DNA from 3 places in the Gilliamella sp. LMG 34362 genome. Region 3 is predicted to be linked to each of the others. Evidence: riboswitches for the same ligand, from Rfam matches in the RefSeq annotation. Region 3 holds a riboswitch; each other region holds the start of a gene.
What was found. A riboswitch is a leader RNA that binds a small molecule or an ion and turns the genes downstream of it on or off. The one in region 3 is predicted to bind thiamine pyrophosphate.
Positions count from the first base shown of each region.

Region 1: another riboswitch for thiamine pyrophosphate. It lies ahead of thiB (thiamine ABC transporter substrate binding subunit); the one in region 3 lies ahead of tenA (thiaminase II).
Region 2: another riboswitch for thiamine pyrophosphate. It lies ahead of thiM (hydroxyethylthiazole kinase); the one in region 3 lies ahead of tenA (thiaminase II).

Region 1 is NZ_OZ474902.1:1,880,697-1,887,121, forward strand. Features, by position in the region: gene AC5LWZ_RS08660 (hypothetical protein) at 1-205, opposite strand, end outside; gene thiQ (thiamine ABC transporter ATP-binding protein ThiQ) at 685-1,380, opposite strand; gene thiP (thiamine/thiamine pyrophosphate ABC transporter permease) at 1,358-2,938, opposite strand; gene thiB (thiamine ABC transporter substrate binding subunit) at 2,952-3,950, opposite strand; TPP riboswitch at 3,991-4,099, opposite strand; gene argS (arginine--tRNA ligase) at 4,261-5,994, shown strand; gene AC5LWZ_RS08685 (putative quinol monooxygenase) at 6,054-6,347, opposite strand.
Region 2 is NZ_OZ474902.1:879,238-885,662, reverse strand. Features, by position in the region: gene rpe (ribulose-phosphate 3-epimerase) at 1-391, shown strand, start outside; gene AC5LWZ_RS04190 (phosphoglycolate phosphatase) at 384-1,079, shown strand; gene trpS (tryptophan--tRNA ligase) at 1,103-2,098, shown strand; gene trkA (Trk system potassium transporter TrkA) at 2,223-3,584, shown strand; TPP riboswitch at 3,635-3,736, shown strand; gene thiM (hydroxyethylthiazole kinase) at 3,797-4,570, shown strand; gene thiE (thiamine phosphate synthase) at 4,586-5,227, shown strand; gene thiD (bifunctional hydroxymethylpyrimidine kinase/phosphomethylpyrimidine kinase) at 5,239-6,033, shown strand; gene AC5LWZ_RS04160 (hypothetical protein) at 6,240-6,425, shown strand, end outside.
Region 3 is NZ_OZ474902.1:1,294,111-1,300,535, forward strand. Features, by position in the region: gene AC5LWZ_RS05955 (MFS transporter) at 1-370, shown strand, start outside; gene AC5LWZ_RS05960 (hypothetical protein) at 418-561, shown strand; gene AC5LWZ_RS05965 (GNAT family N-acetyltransferase) at 554-1,036, shown strand; gene AC5LWZ_RS05970 (SemiSWEET family transporter) at 1,594-1,794, shown strand; gene AC5LWZ_RS05975 (hypothetical protein) at 2,255-2,485, shown strand; gene AC5LWZ_RS05980 (DUF1161 domain-containing protein) at 2,623-3,003, shown strand; TPP riboswitch at 3,135-3,224, shown strand; gene tenA (thiaminase II) at 3,276-3,938, shown strand; gene asnA (aspartate--ammonia ligase) at 3,997-4,989, opposite strand; gene allD (ureidoglycolate dehydrogenase) at 5,913-6,425, opposite strand, start outside.

The DNA.
Region 1 (6,425 bases), 590 kb from region 3:
AACCATGTTTTTTCGATGCCCCTTCAATATCGACAACTTTCGGTTTATTACCAATAATGACATTTATACTATGTGCTGTAAGTGCTAGGCTTTTTTGACTGACGCCTAAAAAGCATAAAATAAATAGAATATAAATAAACGGTTTAACCAGAGATACACAAACGGATAATAATGAAGAATTTGTTAAAGCAAAAATACAACGCATTGTATTTGCTATCAAATCTCCACCAGGTGAAAGCTGAACTAAACAACGTTTTGTTTTTTTTGTTCTTTGGCTAAATTGATATGGACTAAGACTAGATATTAACTTGGATTTTCTGTGAAAAGATAAACTATCGAGAAAAAGTAAACTTGAATTGAGGTAATTAGCTGAAATTAAATTATAGGTTGAGCAGGTTTGGTGTTTGGTGTTTGGTGTTTTAAATTATAATACATATTCGACATCCTGTCAATTAACTTTATGTTTAATTTGATATTTTATCTTCAATTGTTAGTTTGATTAACTAAATAATGATCGATAATCCTACTGAAAATTGTTTAAAATTATAAAGACATAAAAAAACCTCGCAACCACTTTTTGAGGCTAAATTGTTAAATTTTGTAAATATTATTAGTAAGATAACCAGCTAAATCACAGTTTTTAATTATTTAAAAAACTCTCCTCAACTTTTTCAACTTAAAATCCTAACTTTCAATACCTAATAACTCCGCTATCTTTTGATTTTCATTAAGCTGATTTGGAGCTGCATTAAAAATAATTTTTCCATTATCAATAACGAGGCAACGTGAGAAGTGGTGAAGAGAATCATCCAAATAATGCGAGACCATCATTAAAGTAAGGTTGAATTCGCTACAAACTTGATTAACAAGAGCTAGCATTTCAAAACGTAATGCTTGGTCAAGCGCAGAAAATGGTTCATCAAGGAGTAAAATTGGACGATGTTGTATTAAACAGCGTGCCAGTGCAACACGTTGCCGTTGACCTCCTGAAAGTTGTTCGGGATAACGTTGGTTAAAGCCTTCCAATCCGACACGCACTAATATGTCACCAATTATTGTCTGTTCTGCTCGGCTAAGTTTTAATAATGGTTTAATACCTAACGCTATATTTTGTTCGACGGTAAGATGGCTGAATAAATTATTGTTTTGGAATAGCATCGATACGGGTCGTTTACCCGGTAAAGTGGTAGTAACATTTTGCTGATTGAGAATGATTTGTCCGCCATTGGGAAAAATGAATCCGGCTATTAAACTGAGTAATGTACTTTTGCCTGCACCGCTTGGGCCAACAATGACCACTCTTTCTTTAGCGGCAATATTAAGCACAAAGTGCATGTTGAAGTTATCATATTGATACTCAGTATTTTGAAGTTCGATCATAATCCATAACAACCAATAAGCTAAATGATAAAATTAATAAAATTGCCGCTGTTACTATACTTTCTTTGTAATGATAATGCGATATTTGTTGATATAAATAATAAGGTAAAGTGGTGACTGACTGCCCACCAAATAAGGCAATTACACCAAAATCGCCCAATGACAATATGCCAGCAAATGCAAAACTCATTAATATTATTCTTCTTAACCCTCTAAAATCAATTAAATAAAAGTGAGTTAAACCATTGATATTCAGTGATTGGGTGAGTCGCCAATATCGAGCGGTAATATCATACATTGGTACGGCAAGATTTTTTATAATAAATGGTAACGCCATCAATCCATTACAAACCATCATCAATAAGCAGATAAAAATGGCATTATTACTATAGTCAAATAGTAATAAAAATAATCCTGATGCCAATACCATACTTGGTATGGCTAGAATAAGTGATGCAATTAATAATAGTCCATTACTCAATCGAGGTTGTCTATTTATCAGTAATCGACTATTGGTCCAAAGTAATAGTAACCCCAGTATCATGGCAATAATTGATGAACCAAAAGCAATAATGATTGAAAAAAGTAAAGCTTGCTGTAATGAAAAGGTCAACAATGAGAATTGAAAGAAATAGATACCTTGAAACAGGATAGTCAGCATAGGTAACAATATAAATAATCCACCGATCAAAATTAGCACTGAACTAACAATTTTTAATCTTTTGGGTAAAGGTAAACGATAGTCTGTTTGAGTAAAGTTTACCGTTAATTTTTTATCGATTCTGTTTATCTTTTGCATTAATCCAATGAAGGCAATACAACAAACTAGTTGTAAACAGGCTAGTAATGATGCTTGTAACAGATCAAAATCACGAATTGCTTGATAAATAGCAACTTCAAGCGTGGTATATTTAGGTCCGCCACCTAATGCTAAAACAATGGAAAAACTTGAAAAACATAACATAAAAATTAATGCCGCCATAGGTAATATTTGTCTACGCAGTAATGGCCATTCAATAATTTTAAAAAAAGTTACATTGCTAAAATTTAATTGCGCAGCTAAATGTTTTTGTTCAATAGGTACGCTTTGTAAGGTTTGATAAAATAGACAGCAGGCATAAGGGAAATTCAGAAATACATGCGCCAATAAAATGCCTTGTAAACCATAAATTGAAAATGAGAATGGTATGTGTAATATTTGGCAGATATTTGATAATAAACCTTGTCGCCCGTAAACCGATAGTAAACCAGTCACAACAACTAGTGTTGGTAAGATAAAGGTAATAGGCATCATTTTCAATAACAACTTTTTACCTTTAAAATCCACTAAAGATAATGCTTTAGCCATTAATATAGCAGCGATTAGTGATAATAACGTCGACAATACAGCTTGGTAAAAAGTTATCCAGATAATATGCAATATGTAACTATCAAAATAGATGCTTAAATTTCCTGACTGCAAGGCAAATTTCCAGATAGCGAAAAGTGCTGAACTTAATATGATTAAAATTAAACTAGCAGCACTGATACCTGGTAATAACGATCTGAATTTTAACATTAATAATACTTAACTATTTACTTATTGCTGACTGCCACTCACGAATCCAGCCTTTTTGATGTTTTTCAATCTCTTCCGGTGTAAATTCTAGCGATTTATCAATGATATTAATTTGCTTATAAGCATCGGGTAGATCGGTTTTAATAATTGGATACATCACATTTTTTTCAGCAAATTGCCGTTGTATCTCAGGTGTTAGTAAGTAACGTAAAAATTGTCGAGCTAAATCGACTTCTTGGCTATATTTAATGATGCCAGCCACTTCGACTTGGCGATAGTGACCTTCATCAAAAATCGCGGCTGCGTAGCTATGATTATTTTCATTAATAATATGTGCTATCGGCGATGTGCTATAACTTAATACCAAATCAGCCTCATCTTTTAAGAACATACCATAAGCTTCACTCCAACCCTTGGTTACTGTGACCGTATGTTTAGCCACTTGTTGCCATGCATTTGCCACCTCGTCACCATAGACCTTTTTCATCCAAAACAAAAAACCTAATCCTGGAGTACTGGTTCTTGGATCTTGATAAATGATTTTCCAATTAGCTTTGTTTTCGATCAATTCATGTAATGAATGAGGAGGATTTTTAATTTTATCTTGATTATAGATAAAAGCGAAATAGCCAAAATCATAAGGAATAAAACTATCATCCCACCAATCAGTATTGAGATTATCGGGTTTACTAATTTGATGCGGAATTAAGATATCCGCTTGCTTGGCTTGTGCTAATAGGTTGTTATCTAATCCTAAAATAACATCAGCATTTGTTTTGTCGCCTTCGAGGCGAATCCGATTTAAAACAGATACGCCATCTCCCAATGTGACAACATCAAGTTGGCAATGACATTGCGCTTCGAAGCCTTTTTTAATTGTTTCACCCGGCCCCCACTGTGACATAAATGAATTGTAACTATAAACGGTTAGAGTTGGTTGTTGTGCATTAGCTAGATGACTAAATAGTGAAAATGAAAATATAACAGATAGTAAAAAGTTTTTACGAAACATTTTGCCTCCAAAGTAATGTGTAAAAGACAAAAGGTTTGAGCAGATATAATAACTCAAATCCCTCCGCTGGCATTATCCAGTTCAGGTTCGACGAGTTATGTCAGTTTTTCTGACACTCTCAGCCCTTCAGGGCACCCCGTTGAGAACGATGAGTAGTTTAGTGGTAGCAAATAGAATTGTAAACAGGCGATGTGTTGATAAATACAAATTTAGACAAATTAAAACAAGGTAAGATTACAGGCAATCAGTGACAATTGTTGTGTTTGTCGGTATTATATGCCTCATTTTATGATTATTGATTAGGTACAATGTGAACATTCAACAACTATTAACGCAACGAGTTTCGCAAGCAATGATTATGGCTGGTGCAGATAAAAACTGTGATGCTTTAATCAAGCAATCAGCCAAAGTTCAATTTGGTGACTATCAAGCAAATGGTATCATGGCTACCGCTAAAAAATTGGGTATGCCACCACGCGCATTGGCAGAAAAAGTATTACAACATCTGGATATTGAAGATATTGCCGATAAAGTAGAAATTGCTGGACCGGGTTTTATTAATATCTTTTTAAAAAATAGTTGGATTGCCGAGCAGAACGAAGTAGCATTAAGTAGCGATAAATTGAATATCACCTTACCGGCTAAACCACAAACTATTGTGGTTGATTACTCAGCACCAAACGTAGCAAAAGAGATGCATGTTGGTCATTTACGCTCAACGATTATTGGTGATGCGAGTGTTAGAGTCTTAAATTTTCTTGGCCACAATGTGATTCGAGCTAATCACGTTGGTGATTGGGGAACCCAATTTGGTATGTTAATCGCTTACCTTGAAAAAATGCAAAACGAACAGGCCAACGATATGGATCTATCGGATCTAGAATCTTTTTATCGTGCAGCAAAAAAACATTATGACGAAGATGAAGTCTTTGCTGAAAAAGCCCGTAATTATGTCGTTAAGCTTCAAGGTGGTGATGAGTATTGCCGTGAAATGTGGCGAAAACTGGTTGATATTACCATGACGCAAAATATTGCCACATATAAACGACTCAATGTCACACTTTCACTAGAAGATACCATGGGTGAAAGTATCTATAATAGTATGCTTCCGGGCATTGTTGCCGATCTTAAACAGAAAAAATTAGCCGTTGAAAGTGAAGGCGCTATCGTTGTGTTTTTAGATGAGTATAAAAATAAAGAAGGCGAACCAATGGGTGTTATCATCCAAAAACGAGATGGTGGTTATCTTTATGCAACAACCGATATTGCCTGTGCAAAATATCGTTATGAAACTTTACACGCGGATCGTATTTTATATTATACCGATTCACGCCAACACCAACATTTAGAACAAGTTTGGGCGATTGTGCATAAAGCAAAATATGTCCCAGAATCTTTAAAACTTGAACATCATATGTTTGGTATGATGTTAGGTAAAGATGGTAAACCATTTAAAACGCGTTCAGGTGATACAGTTAAACTAAACGATCTACTCGATGAAGCAACCGAGCGAGCAGCAACATTAATTAAAAGCAAAAATCCTGATCTTTCTGATGTCGAGCTGGCTCAAGTGGTTGATGCAGTTGCCATTGGTGCGGTTAAATATGCTGATCTATCCAAAAATAGAACGACTGATTATGTATTTGATTGGGATAATATGCTGTCATTTGAAGGCAATACAGCGCCTTATTTGCAGTATGCCTATACCCGTGTACTTTCAGTATTTAAAAAATCAAATATCAATGAAGATAATCTAGATGGTCATATCGATTTAGGTACTGAAAAAGAACGAGCGTTAGCAATTCGTTTGAATCAATTTGATGAAACAATCACAACTGTTGCCGCAGAAGGTACTCCACATGTTCTTTGTGCGTATCTGTATGATATCGCTACCCTATTTTCAAGTTTTTATGAACACTGCCCTATTTTAGCCGCAGAAAATGAAAATCTAAAAATTAGCAGATTGAAACTGGCCTCATTAACAGCCAAAACGCTTAAAACGGGTTTAGATATGCTTGGCATTAAAACCGTTGACAAAATGTAAGCTCATTTGCCACCGATATGATTAAATATCGGTGGTTTTATTGATGTTTATTTATCCGCTTAGACATCAACCTGTTTAGCTATACAAATCGATAATCCATCAACACGCTCCTTAGCAAAATTAGCAAATTCAACTAAATGTGGCGTTGTATTATGCAAGTCAATCGCCTGCTGTGATTGCCACGTTTCTACTACTATATAAATATTTGGATTCTCAATACTTTGATTCAGCTCATACCGAACACAACCGTGTTCAGCTCGACTACCGATAACTAATCGTTTAAATATAGGTTTAAATGCTTCATGATACTCTGGTTTTATCGTAATAGTGGCAATAATGTTTAGTTGTGACATATTTCACCCTTATAAGTAAATTTGTTTTGTAATGATTGAAATCCTACTGTTAAGAATAAACAGCTTTTTAATAACCAT
Region 2 (6,425 bases), 410 kb from region 3:
AATTCATCTAGATCGTTCATTACAATTAATTAAAGATCATGGTTGCAGTGCCGGTATTGTGCTTAATCCGGCAACACCACTTGACCATTTAGACTATGTGATGGATAAAGTTGATATTATTTTATTGATGGGTGTTAACCCAGGTTTTGGTGGTCAATCATTCATCCCAGCAACGCTTAAAAAGTTGCAGCAAGTTAAACAACGCATTATTGATTCAGGTAAAAATATTCGCCTAGAAATTGATGGCGGTGTAAAAGTAGATAATATAGCTGAAATTGCCAAGGCAGGAGCCGATATGTTTGTTGCTGGCTCAGCGATATTTGGTCAACCTGACTATAAAACGGTAATTGATGCAATGCGTAAAGAGTTAGCAGGAGTAAAACATGGCTAAATTAGATGATATTCAAGCTATCGCTTTTGATTTAGATGGAACATTAGTAGATAGCGTACCTGGACTTGCTTTAGCAACCCAGAAAATGTTGGCAGATCTAAACTTACCAACAGTTACCAATGAACAAGTTAAAAACTGGGTAGGTAATGGTATTGATGTGATGCTTGAACGCGTTTTCAAAGCTATTGATATTAATCCGTCAAAAGAATATTTTGCTGAAGCTAAACAAATATTTAGTCAGCATTATGATAAGGTTATGGATGAGCAGACAACATTGTTTCCTCATGTAAAACAGACCTTAAAAGCTCTTTATGAAAATCATTACCCTTTAGCGCTTGTAACTAATAAACCGGCACAATTTTTACCGGGATTACTAAGCTCATTAGGTATCAAAGAGTATTTTTCATTAGTACTCGGCGGTGGTGATGTAATTAAATTAAAACCACACCCTGCTCCGCTTTATCAAGTCATGGCAACATTGGGATTATACAATGATCAGTTATTATTTGTTGGTGATTCGAAAAATGATATTACCGCTGCCAAAAATGCTAATTGCCCTACTGTTGCGTTAAGTTATGGTTATAATTATGGCGAATCAATTGCAACAAGTGAACCCGATTTTTTATTTGATGATTTTCAAGATATATTAACCCTACTACCTCAGCCAAAAGCTGATGCAAAAAAATAATAAGTTAAAATTAGGAATAAATTATGAGTAAACCAATTGTATTTAGTGGCGCTCAGCCATCAGGAGAACTAACATTAGGCAACTATTTAGGTGCTTTAAAGAATTGGGTGTCTTTACAAAATGAATATGATTGCGTTTATTGTATCGTCAATCAACATGCGATCACGGTACGCCAAGATCCTAATAAGTTACGTAAAGCAACACTTGATACATTAGCACTTTATCTAGCCTGTGGTATTGATCCACAAAAAAGTACTATTTTTGTGCAATCCCATGTGCCTGCACATGCTGAATTAGGTTGGGCATTAAACTGTTATACCTATTTTGGTGAACTTAGTCGTATGACACAATTTAAAGATAAATCTTCTCGTCATTCAGAAAATATAAATGCTGGGCTTTTTGATTATCCAGTGTTAATGGCTGCCGATATTTTGTTATATCAAGCTAATTTAGTTCCTGTTGGTGATGATCAAAAACAACATCTTGAACTTTCTCGCGATATTGCTATGCGTTTTAATGCCCTTTATGGCGATATCTTCACTGTTCCTGAACCATTTATTGCTAAAGTTGGCGCACGGGTTATGTCGTTACAAGATCCTAGCAAAAAAATGTCTAAATCAGATGAAAATCGCAATAATGTTATTGGGTTACTTGAAAATCCAAAAGATGTTGAGAAGAAAATTAAACGGGCAATGACCGATTCTGATGAACCACCTGTCGTACGTTATGATTTAAAAAACAAAGCGGGGGTATCAAATCTGTTAGATATCTTAACCGGTATTACGGGTAAACCTATTGCTGAACTTGAGAAAGAATTCGAAGGTAAAATGTATGGCCATCTAAAAACCGAGGTCGCAAATCAAGTTATTGATATGTTAACTGGTTTACAAGCGAAATATCATCAGTATCGTGATGATGAAAATTATCTTCTGACAATTATGCAAGAAGGTGCACAAAAAGCTCGTGCAAAAGCAGAGCCAACGTTGAAAAAAGTTTATGACGCAATCGGTTTTGTATAATTAACCGTAAAACTAGATTGCAATTAACGCTAAACAATATCAATTGGCTTTAATGACTAAAAACATTATCGTTTTTATTAATGATAAATGCCATTGAAGCCTTTTTGATTATCATAGGTTAGTTATGAAAATTATCATTCTTGGTGCAGGTCAAACAGGTAGTGCTCTTGCCGAATATCTGGTTACTGAAAAACAGAACGATGTGACAGTTGTAGATGAAGATCATGACAAATTGCAATCATTGCAAGAACGTTTTGATTTACAAGTTATTTGTGGAAAATCATCTTATCCACAAGTATTAGAAAGTGCTGGTGCAGAATCTGCCGACATGTTAGTCGCTGTTACCAATTCTGATGAAGTCAATATGATGGCTTGTCAAATTGGGCATGTAATGTTCAATATCCCTCAAAAAGTGGCACGAATTCGAGCGCCTGAATATAATGATGAAAGATACTCGTTTTTTAATAAAGATTGTATTAATATCGACCATATTATTGCCCCAGAAAATCTAATCACCAATCATATCAGCCAGCTAGTGCAATATCCTGGCGCACTACAATTTGCCTCATTTTATGATAATCGAGTCTGCTTAGTTGCCGTCACAGCTTACTATGGTGGTGCATTGGTGGGTAGTGAATTATCAGAGCTAAAAGAACATTTACCTCATGTCGAAGCTCGCGTGGTAGCTATTTATCGTAAAAATCGTTTTATTCGTCCGATTGGTTCAACCTTGATTGAAGCTGGGGATATGGTTTACTTTATTACCCCACCGCTTAACATCAAAGCGGTAACCAGTGAATTACAACGGTTAGAAAAGCCTTATAAACGAATAATCATTAGTGGTGGTGGCGGCATTGCTGTTGCTTTAGCTAAGCGATTAGAAAACGATTATCAAGTTAAATTGATTGAACGTAATGCCGAAAAAGCAGAATTAATTGCCGAGCAGTTAGTTAATACTACCGTATTACATGGTGAATCATCGGATCAAGAGCTATTATCGCAAGAACAAGTGGAACTTACCGACCTTTTTGTTGCAGTGACGAGTGATGATGAATCAAATATTATGTCGTCAATGCTTGCCAAAAGAATGGGAGCAAAAAAAGTCATCGTACTTATTCAACGACAAGCTTATTTAGAGTTAATAAACGATAGCGTAATTGATATTGCCATTTCACCACAACATGCCACTATTTCAGAATTACTCAGTCATGTAAGACAAAATGGCGTAGTAAAAGTTGTCTCACTACGGCAAGGTGAATCGGAAATTGTCGAAGTGATTGTTCGTGGTGATACTGAAAATTCTAAACTAGTAGGTAAAAATATTAACAGTCTAAAATTACCTTCTGGGGCAACTATTGGTGCTGTAGTGCGTGGTGAAGATGTGATTATTGTTAATACCGATTTAATGATCGAAGATGGTGATCACTTAATCATTTTCTTACCAGATAGACGATCTATTAGCGATATCGAAAGATTATTACAATAGCTTGTATAAAATATAAACTCAGTACATAATAAAACTGTTTTTATTAATTGTTTTTTGACTCGGGGTGTTTTTTGTTACTACAAAAAACTGAGATTTTACCCGTTGAACCTGATCTGGCTCATACCAGCGTAGGGAAGTCTTCGTCTTAATTATTCGTTTTGACACATTCTTCCCTTAATATCAATAATAAATAAGGAAAGAATATGTCTACCATTCAGTTATTCCAAAACAATGATGCCATTCCCTTTATTGAGCAAGTTAAACAACAACGACCGTTAGTCCATTGCATTACCAATGATGTTGTACAGAATTTTACCGCCAATGTCTTATTAGCCATTGGAGCTTCACCAGCAATGGTCGTTGCGAAACAAGAAGTTGAGGACTTTGTAACTATTGCCAGTAGCTTATTAATTAATATTGGTACCATTGATGAGCACAGCGCAAATAGTATGTTGTTAGCTGCAGCAAAAGCTGAACAGACGCAGACACCGTGGGTACTGGATCCTGTAGCGGTTGGTGCGGCACTTAAATACCGTACTGAAGTTGCCAAACAACTGTTAACCTTTAGACCAAGTGTTATTCGAGGAAATGCCTCTGAAATTCTCGCATTGAGTGGTCAACAATCATCATCGAAAGGGCCTGATGGACTTGATTCTACCGATTCTGCATTAAATGCAGCAATACTATTAGCACAAAAATATCAAACCATTGTCGCAATAACAGGTGAGATAGATTATGTCACAGATGGTGAACAAATTTATAGTATTGTCGGTGGCGATATCGCGTTAACTAAAGTAACCGGCACAGGCTGTTCGTTATCTGCGATGGTAGCAGCATTTATTGCAACCACTAGTAATCGTTTAACCGCTACTGCAACAGCCTGTTTTATGATGAAAAAAGCAGGACAGCTCGCTAATAAACAGCAAGGGTTAGGTAGTTTCGCCATTGCTGTTATTGATCATCTTTCACGATTCAATCAAAACTAAAAATAAGGATGTTTGATGAAAAAGCAATTTGATTTAACTCTCTATTTAGTCCTCGATCCGTTATTATGTGACGGTATAGATGGCATGGTCACTACTACCAAAATTGCCGTTGAGAATGGTGTTACCGCCGTGCAACTACGTTCAGAACAAGAATACTCTGGTAAAAATTGGTATGACGCCGCACAAGCGCTCAAAGAAGTGTTAAGTCGTACCCAAGTTCCACTATTTATCAATGACCATGTTGATATTGCTTTAGCCATTGATGCCGATGGCGTTCATATAGGACAAAGCGATCTCCCGGTTGAAGTTACTCGACGTTTAATTGGCAAAGATAAATGGTTAGGACTTTCAGTTTCAAATCAATCACAACTAGAGAATGTTCCTTGGCATTTAGTCGATTATCTTGGCATAGGGCCTATCTATCCAACCGCAACCAAAAAGGATGCCGCAGCTGCGACTGGCATTGCTCAATTGAAAGAACTGGTTAAAGCGAAACAATGCCCTGCCGTAGCGATCGGTGGTATCAGCGTGAATAATTTAACCGAAGTAATCCAAACTGGCATTGAAGGTATTGCCGTTGTGTCGGCAATATGTGGACAAGCTAATCTTGCCAAAGCTACATCAGACCTAATCAGTAAAATAAAACAAGCAAAATAGGAAACCAAATCATGACAACAGTTGCATTAACAATAGCGGGCAGTGACCCTAGTGGTGGCGCAGGTATTCAAGCTGACTTAAAAGCATTTTCAGCACTTGGTGCTTATGGTATGTCAGTGATCACCGCATTAACCGCACAAAGTACGCAAGGCGTTAATGGTGTACATGCCATTCCCTCTCAATTTATTGAAGCACAGTTTAATACGCTGTATCAAGATATCTACATTGATAGTGTTAAAATTGGCATGCTAATGAATAAAGAGATTGTTACTTCGGTTGCTCAACTATTAAACGATAACCCTATTGCCAATATTGTGCTTGATACCGTAATGATTGCTAAAGGCGGACATCCATTGTTAAAAGCTGATGCCATTTCTGCTATTCGAGATCTATTATTACCATTAGCCACAATTATTACCCCAAATCTACCTGAAGCTGCTGCATTACTTGATTGTAGTGAGGCAAAAAACGAAGAGCAAATGCAACAACAGGGGTATGAATTACTTAAATTAGGTTGTCAGGCAGTATTAATGAAAGGCGGACATTTGCCAAGTCAAGAAAGCCCTGATTATTTAATCACTCGCAACAACATCATCAGAATGACATCACCAAGGATCGCAACGAGAAATACCCATGGTACAGGTTGTACCCTCTCTGCGGCAATTGCAGCCTTATTACCGAAACATCATTTAGAAGATGCAATAAAACATGCTAAAAACTACCTACAAGGGGCTATTGAGCATGCAGATAGTTTAAAAATTGGTAAGGGAATTGGACCTACTCACCATTTTTATCAATGGTGGTAACTGCAAATTTTTACATTGAATAATTAAATATTTATTTTTCTACAAATGGTTATCCAAAATAGTAATTAAAAATATGGTTAGAAAAATTGCTCAATAAGTTATATTTGATAAGAAATAATATATTTTTAAATCATTTTAAATTAATTTTTGATATGAATTAATTTAAGATATAAATAGGATTAAAAAAATAATATTAAAAACATTAAATGGAATTAGTTGGTTATAATATGATTTGTATAAAATATCTTATCTCAGTTGTTTTGTTTTTCCCTTGTTTAGTTTTAGCAATTGACTTAGATGTTCTTAAGGCGAACATTGATAAATATGATGTTGAATTAAATTTTAAAGATGGCGGTGATCTCGATATTCTTATTGAGAATGAAGAAATTAAC
Region 3 (6,425 bases):
GCGTAAATGGGTATTAATAGCATATTTATTGGGTACTTTAATCAGTGCTTATTTATTTGGTATTGCTGACTCAATTAACCAATTGCTTATCAGTGGAGCATTATTATCATTTTTCAATTTAGGAGCATGGGGAGCAATGTATGCTTATACACCCGAACAATATAGCACCAATATTCGTGCTACCGGTGCTGGTATGGCTGCATCTATTGGTCGAATTGGTGGCATATTAGGTCCATTAATGGTTGGATTCTTAATGGCTAACCAAGTTGGTGTAAGCATGATATTTGCGCTATTTAGTTTATCAATTCTGGTTGCTATTTTAGCAATATTATTGCTTGGCAAAGAGACCAAACAAACTCGTCTTTTATAACTAATTAACCACCTTAGTTGTTTTAGTTGCGGACGTTTTATTATTTTATGACTAGTTCTGTATGGCGATTACGTCCGAGCAAAGAGGGTTTGCGCAAACCCTCTTTACCAACTACAGCCAGTCTTGTCAATGTTGGCGATAATGAAGTTGTTGAAGTAAATCATAATGAAAATAGGAAACACATTGGATAATTCTACATCTAAAATTGAAATAAAAGCATACTCTTCACTCTATGCCATTGAAATATGCGATTTGTTTCATTCGACTATTCATGCTATTGATACCGATATTTATAGCAAAGCAGAGCAAGAAGCATGGTGCCCAACACCACCAGATTATCAGATGTGGCTAAAACGTTTAGATAACACTCAGCCTTGGATAGCTATCTTTGGCTCACGCCTTGCGGGATTTATTGAACTTAAAGATGATGGTTACATAGACTGTTTTTACGTGCATCCTGACTTTCAAAAACGAGGCGTAGCTAGAAAACTCTATAACCATGTGCTTGATTTGGCCCACCAGAAAAATTTTTCACAATTAAGTGTAGATGCATCAAAAGTGGCCATGCCAATTTTCCAAAAATGGGGTTTTATAATAAAGCGAGCTAATAAAATATACAGAAAAAATCAGGTACTGATAAATTACCATATGTATAAAACACTTTGATTTTTATTGTGGCCTTTGTACGGTAAAGCTTTACTTAGACTAAATTCCTAACCGCGCTTTTTTGAGGCATTTGGGTTTATATTTAGACCTAAATACCTCTAGATAAGTGACTATTTATCGTCATTTCCCTGTTTTAGGCGCAAATTTCCTGCTGTACTGTTATTTATTCCTGACAAAACACAGCCTTGTCAAACATCCATGTTTGTCATGCTAACCTTACTCAGTTGTTAATACTGCTAATGTCGTAATCAGTTTTTGTACATTGCTTCTTAAGCTTAACGGTAATATAAAAGCAAAAAAATTCAGCAAAGCAATTTGGCAAATCAAAGTAAATTTTTTATTTTTTATTTTCAAAATATTACTAATTTTGCCAGTTATTTTTTATCATTTTATTTACATAAAATTGTCTAAAAGCTAGGTAGCACAAGGTTTAATTCGCTGATTATCTATGATAGATTAATTTCTCCATTCACATTTAAGCAGGTAGGTTGATCTTGAATCTTTCCCCTAAAGCTTTCCATTATTTAGGCGTCGTTGCAACGATTGCATCATTAGGCATGTATGTGTCATATATCCCACAAATTATCGACAATCTTCATGGTTTTAAAACCAATCCAACTCAACCATTAGCAGCAGCAATTAACTGTTCATTATGGGTTTGTTATGGATTATTACAACCTAAAAAAGATTGGCCGATTGCTATAGCTAATTCCCCTGGTGTTTTGTTTGGTTTAATTGCGTTTTTTACGGCATTGTAAATATATTGTTATACTTCTTTGTATTATTTCAATACAGCATAATTTAAACCTTATGCTGTATTTTTTTATCAAAATTTTATCAAATTATTAGATGATTTCTGTTGACAAATATAGAGTATTTATTTTCAAAAATAGGTTTTTATATTGCAGATTAAATTTTAACCTTGAAATTAAATTCATAAATATCAATTTGTTATAGAGTTATCAACAGGTTTGTTAAATACTTATCAAATAATTAAGTGAATAATTCACAAGTTAGTTTTGAATAAATGAAAAAGTTTTGTTTGTGTTATTTGATTCAATCATTGTCATCTATTTGCGATTCGATTATATTGGAGATCCGGCTGTTTATTAAACAGAGTTTATTTTTTAATACTCTTTTATATTGAGTGGTGATGTTATTAATTTAGATGTCGACTTAATCGTATGAGCGTTAAAGATATAAAATAAGGAAATCAAAATGACTAACATTAATCTTTCTGACGATTTGATAAAAGATTTTATCTATTCTATGTACCGTAAAGAAGTATTATTAAATTTAAAAGGGGTTGTTTTGACTGATGAAGATCGTAAACAACTTCATGAAAAAAGAGATTTTGTTAATCGATTGTCTGAAACTGAACTAGCCGATATTCGCTGTTGGGTTTTAGATAAATTGAAAGTACTTGAAAGCCAGCATAAGCAAGATTAATCGATTAAAATCTTGCGCTAACTTCATTAATAAACTGATAAAATTTATTTATCATATTGCTTATAACGATATGGACAGTTTTATCAATCGTTTTACAATGCAACAAGACTTATTATTTATAATTTATAGGAAAGGGTATGAAAAAGTTAGTCGTCGTTTTATTGTTAGGTCTTCCAATGGTTGCCGCTGCCTCTAATTGTGAAGAAATTAGTGCCAGTATCGCTGAGAAAATCAAAAACAATGGTGTTGATGAAAACAGTTTTCAATTAAATTTAGTTCCATCAGAACAAGCTGAGCAAGGCGTTGCTGGTAAAATTGTCGGATCGTGTGACCGAGGTCAACAAAAGATAGTATATGTTCGTTCACAAGATAATTCAGTAACAACTGAAGCAAAACAACAAGAACCTTCAAATTCTAATCAGCAAGCCGAAAAAGCTGAATTAGAGAAATCTTCTCAACAAGAAATAGTAGCGCCATCTTCAGAAGATAATCAGCAAATTGACTCGAAGACAGAATAATTACTGATTATTAGCTACAGTTATAGAAGATCTATCGGTTAGTTAATGAAGAACATTTGAATAAATAGTAACGGTTAATAAACTATTATTTTTACAAAAATTGTTAGTTATTTTCTGAGCTATTATTCATCTGTATTTATCCGGGGTGCCTTAGGCTGAGATTATACCCGTTGAACCTGATTCGGTTAGTACCGACGAAGGGAGTATAAAACACGCTTTTCTGCAAGTCTGTTGTACTCCTTAATTACTAATTTTTATAAAAAGGAGTCATCATGTCATCATTTTATTCACTTATTCAATCATGCCAAAGTGATTGGGATAACTATATTCAACATGAGTTTATTCAACAATTAGGTAAAGGTACATTAGATATTGCCTGCTTTCAACACTACTTAAAACAAGATTATCTTTTCCTTATCAATTTTTCCCGAGCATGGGGATTAGCAGTGTATAAAAGTCATGATCTGATTGAAATCAAACAATCTTTAAATAGCTTGAAAGCAATTGTTGAAGTTGAACTAGACTTACATATTGAATATTGTAAAAAGTGGCAAATAACTGAGAACGAACTTAACCTATTAACTGAAGCCAAAGCAAATAGTGAATATACGGGTTATGTATTGGATGTCGGATTACATGGGGATATATTAGATTTGCATATTGTATTAGTGCCTTGTTTAATTGGTTACGGTATGATTGCTGATTGGCTAACCAAACAACATTGGTATGATGCTAACAACAATAGATATAACAGTTGGGTTAACATGTATGCAAGTAAGGAATTCCAACAAACAATGCAAAATGAAATTGCGTGGATTGATCAGCGCTTAGTAAATTTAGATGCTAGTCGCATTGAACATTTAACAAAATTATTCAGGCAAGCAACTAAACTTGAAACTGGTTTCTGGCAAATGGGATTAGATAAAAGTTTTTAAATAACAAACATACTTTACCACTCTGGGTAAAGTATGCTGAATTTAAACAATGTTTAAACTAAAGTAGTTTTGAATAATCTCGTTTGGTGGCATCGTCCCAAACGCTTGCTTGTACTTGGCCAATATGTTGTTGCTGTAAAAGTAACATGGTTAATCGTGATTGGCCAATTCCACCACCAATTGTTTGTAAAAAATCACCATTAGCTAATGCTTTATGCCACGCATATTGGAGGCGATCTTCATTATTCGTCAGTTTTAATTGTCGTTTTAAGGTTTCTGGATCGACACGGATTCCCATAGACGAGATTTCAAAACCACTATTTAAAACAGGATTCCAAACTAAAATGTCACCATTTAAGCCTTTTGAACCCATTTCATTATCACTACTCCAATCATCATAATCAGGAGCACGTACATCATGTTTTTCGTTATTTGATAATTCACCACCAATACCAATTAAAAATACGGCGCCTAACTCTTTGGTAATTGCATTTTCACGCTCTTTCGGTGATAAATTTGGATAACGTTTTAACAGTTGTTCACTATCCATAAAGGTAATTGTTTCGGGTAAAAAACGTGATAGATGATATTTTTCAGAGACTGCTTTTTCAGTCGCTTTAATTGCACTATAAATTTTTTCAACCGTTTGTTTTAAATAAGCTAAATTGCGATCTTCGGGACGAATCACTTTTTCCCAATCCCATTGATCAACATAAACAGAGTGAATAGGCGAAAGTTTATCTTCATCTGGGCGCAGAGCCTTCATATTCGTATAAATGCCTTCACCAACAGGAAAATTGTGCTGACTTAACGTTTTACGTTTCCATTTAGCTAGTGAATGAACAACTTCGAATTGTGCATTAGGAATACTTTTAATATTAACTTGAACGGCTTTTTCGGTACCTGACAAATTATCTTGAACGCCATCACCAATTTGACTCAATATTGGTGCTTGAACTTCAATTAATGATAGATTATTTGCTAATTGCTCGGCAAAAAATTGTTTAACAAAATTGATTCGTTGTTGCTGCTCTTTAAATGATATTGTCATGTTTAGTCTCGAAATATAAAAAAATTTGTGTTGTTAAATTAAACTAGAAAGCAGAAATATGCAAGTTTAGTTAACTGCTTAGATTAAAGATCAAAAACTATCTCAATTACTTATAAAACACATTTTTACTAATAACTATTTATGATGTTTTTACAATCTAATTATCTTTTTTAACTATTGCTGATAATTAGTGTCAGGATCATTTAGTTATAAAATCAGCTCACACTAAACATAAAAGTTTATTGTTTGCCAATCAGTTTGGTGTGTTTTATTTAGCGACCTTAGCAATGTGCTGACAACTGAGAGAGGTTAGCATGGCAAACAGGGATGTTTGGCAAGGAGCGTTAAGAGCGAACGAAGGCGGAAGGCAGTCACATCGTGACCACTTGCGAGGTCGCCGCGGGAGATGGTAAAGCGGGTTGCGCCAACCCGCTTTGCTCGGACGTAATCGCCGTATAGAACTAGCTACCAAACAACAAAACGTCCGAAACTCAGCGAATAAAAAAATTTGAGGAGCGGGGTTTTAAAGCCAAAATCTAGCCAATTAACTCTTAAAGTGATCAACAAATTAGCTAGTTCGAATAATAATAGTTTATTGCTTGCAAAGTAAGTTTGGTGAGTTTTATTTAAGAGATATTAGCAAAGTGCTGACAACTGAGAGAGGTTAGCATGGCAAACAAGGATGTTTGGCAAGGCTGTGTTTTGTCAGGAACAAATCACCCCCGGTGCGTTAATAGCGAATGCAGGCGGAAAGCAGTCACATCGTGACCACTTGCGTGGTCGCTGCGAGAGTTGGTAAAGAATAGTTGCGTAAACCCTCTTTACTCGGACGTAATTGCCATTTAGAAATAGCCACCAAACAACAAAACGTCCGAAACTCACCGAATAAAAAATTTGAGGAGAGGGGTTTTTAAACCTCGATACTATTCCGCAAATTTATTTTTATGATCATATCGATTATAGTGAATATCATCGCTAATTAAATAGTTATAAATATCATCGACAATTTCTATACCATTTTTTTGATAATCGGCTTCACGTTTTCTGCTTCGTTCTCCCGGGAAGAAGACTTCACTATTACCTTTGGCTGGTTTAGTTTGTTTTAGTTGGTCAAGCATAGCAGACATACTTTGTTTAAATATATCAAGGCCAATAAAATATTCAGGATTGATAACAATATGCAGATGGCCAAGGTCACGCCCTTTGGATAAATCAGCATACATGGATGAAACATTTTTACCAAATGGTAAGCCAAGCAATATGCCAGAAAGTACATCAACCATCATCATTAATCCATAACCTTTAGCACCGGCAATCGGTAATAGAGCATTTACTTTATAAGGATCAGTAGTTGGCTCACCTAATTCATCAACCGCCCATGTAGCTGGAATTTGGGCACCTTTGGATCTAGCATATAATACTTTTCCCCAAGCTTG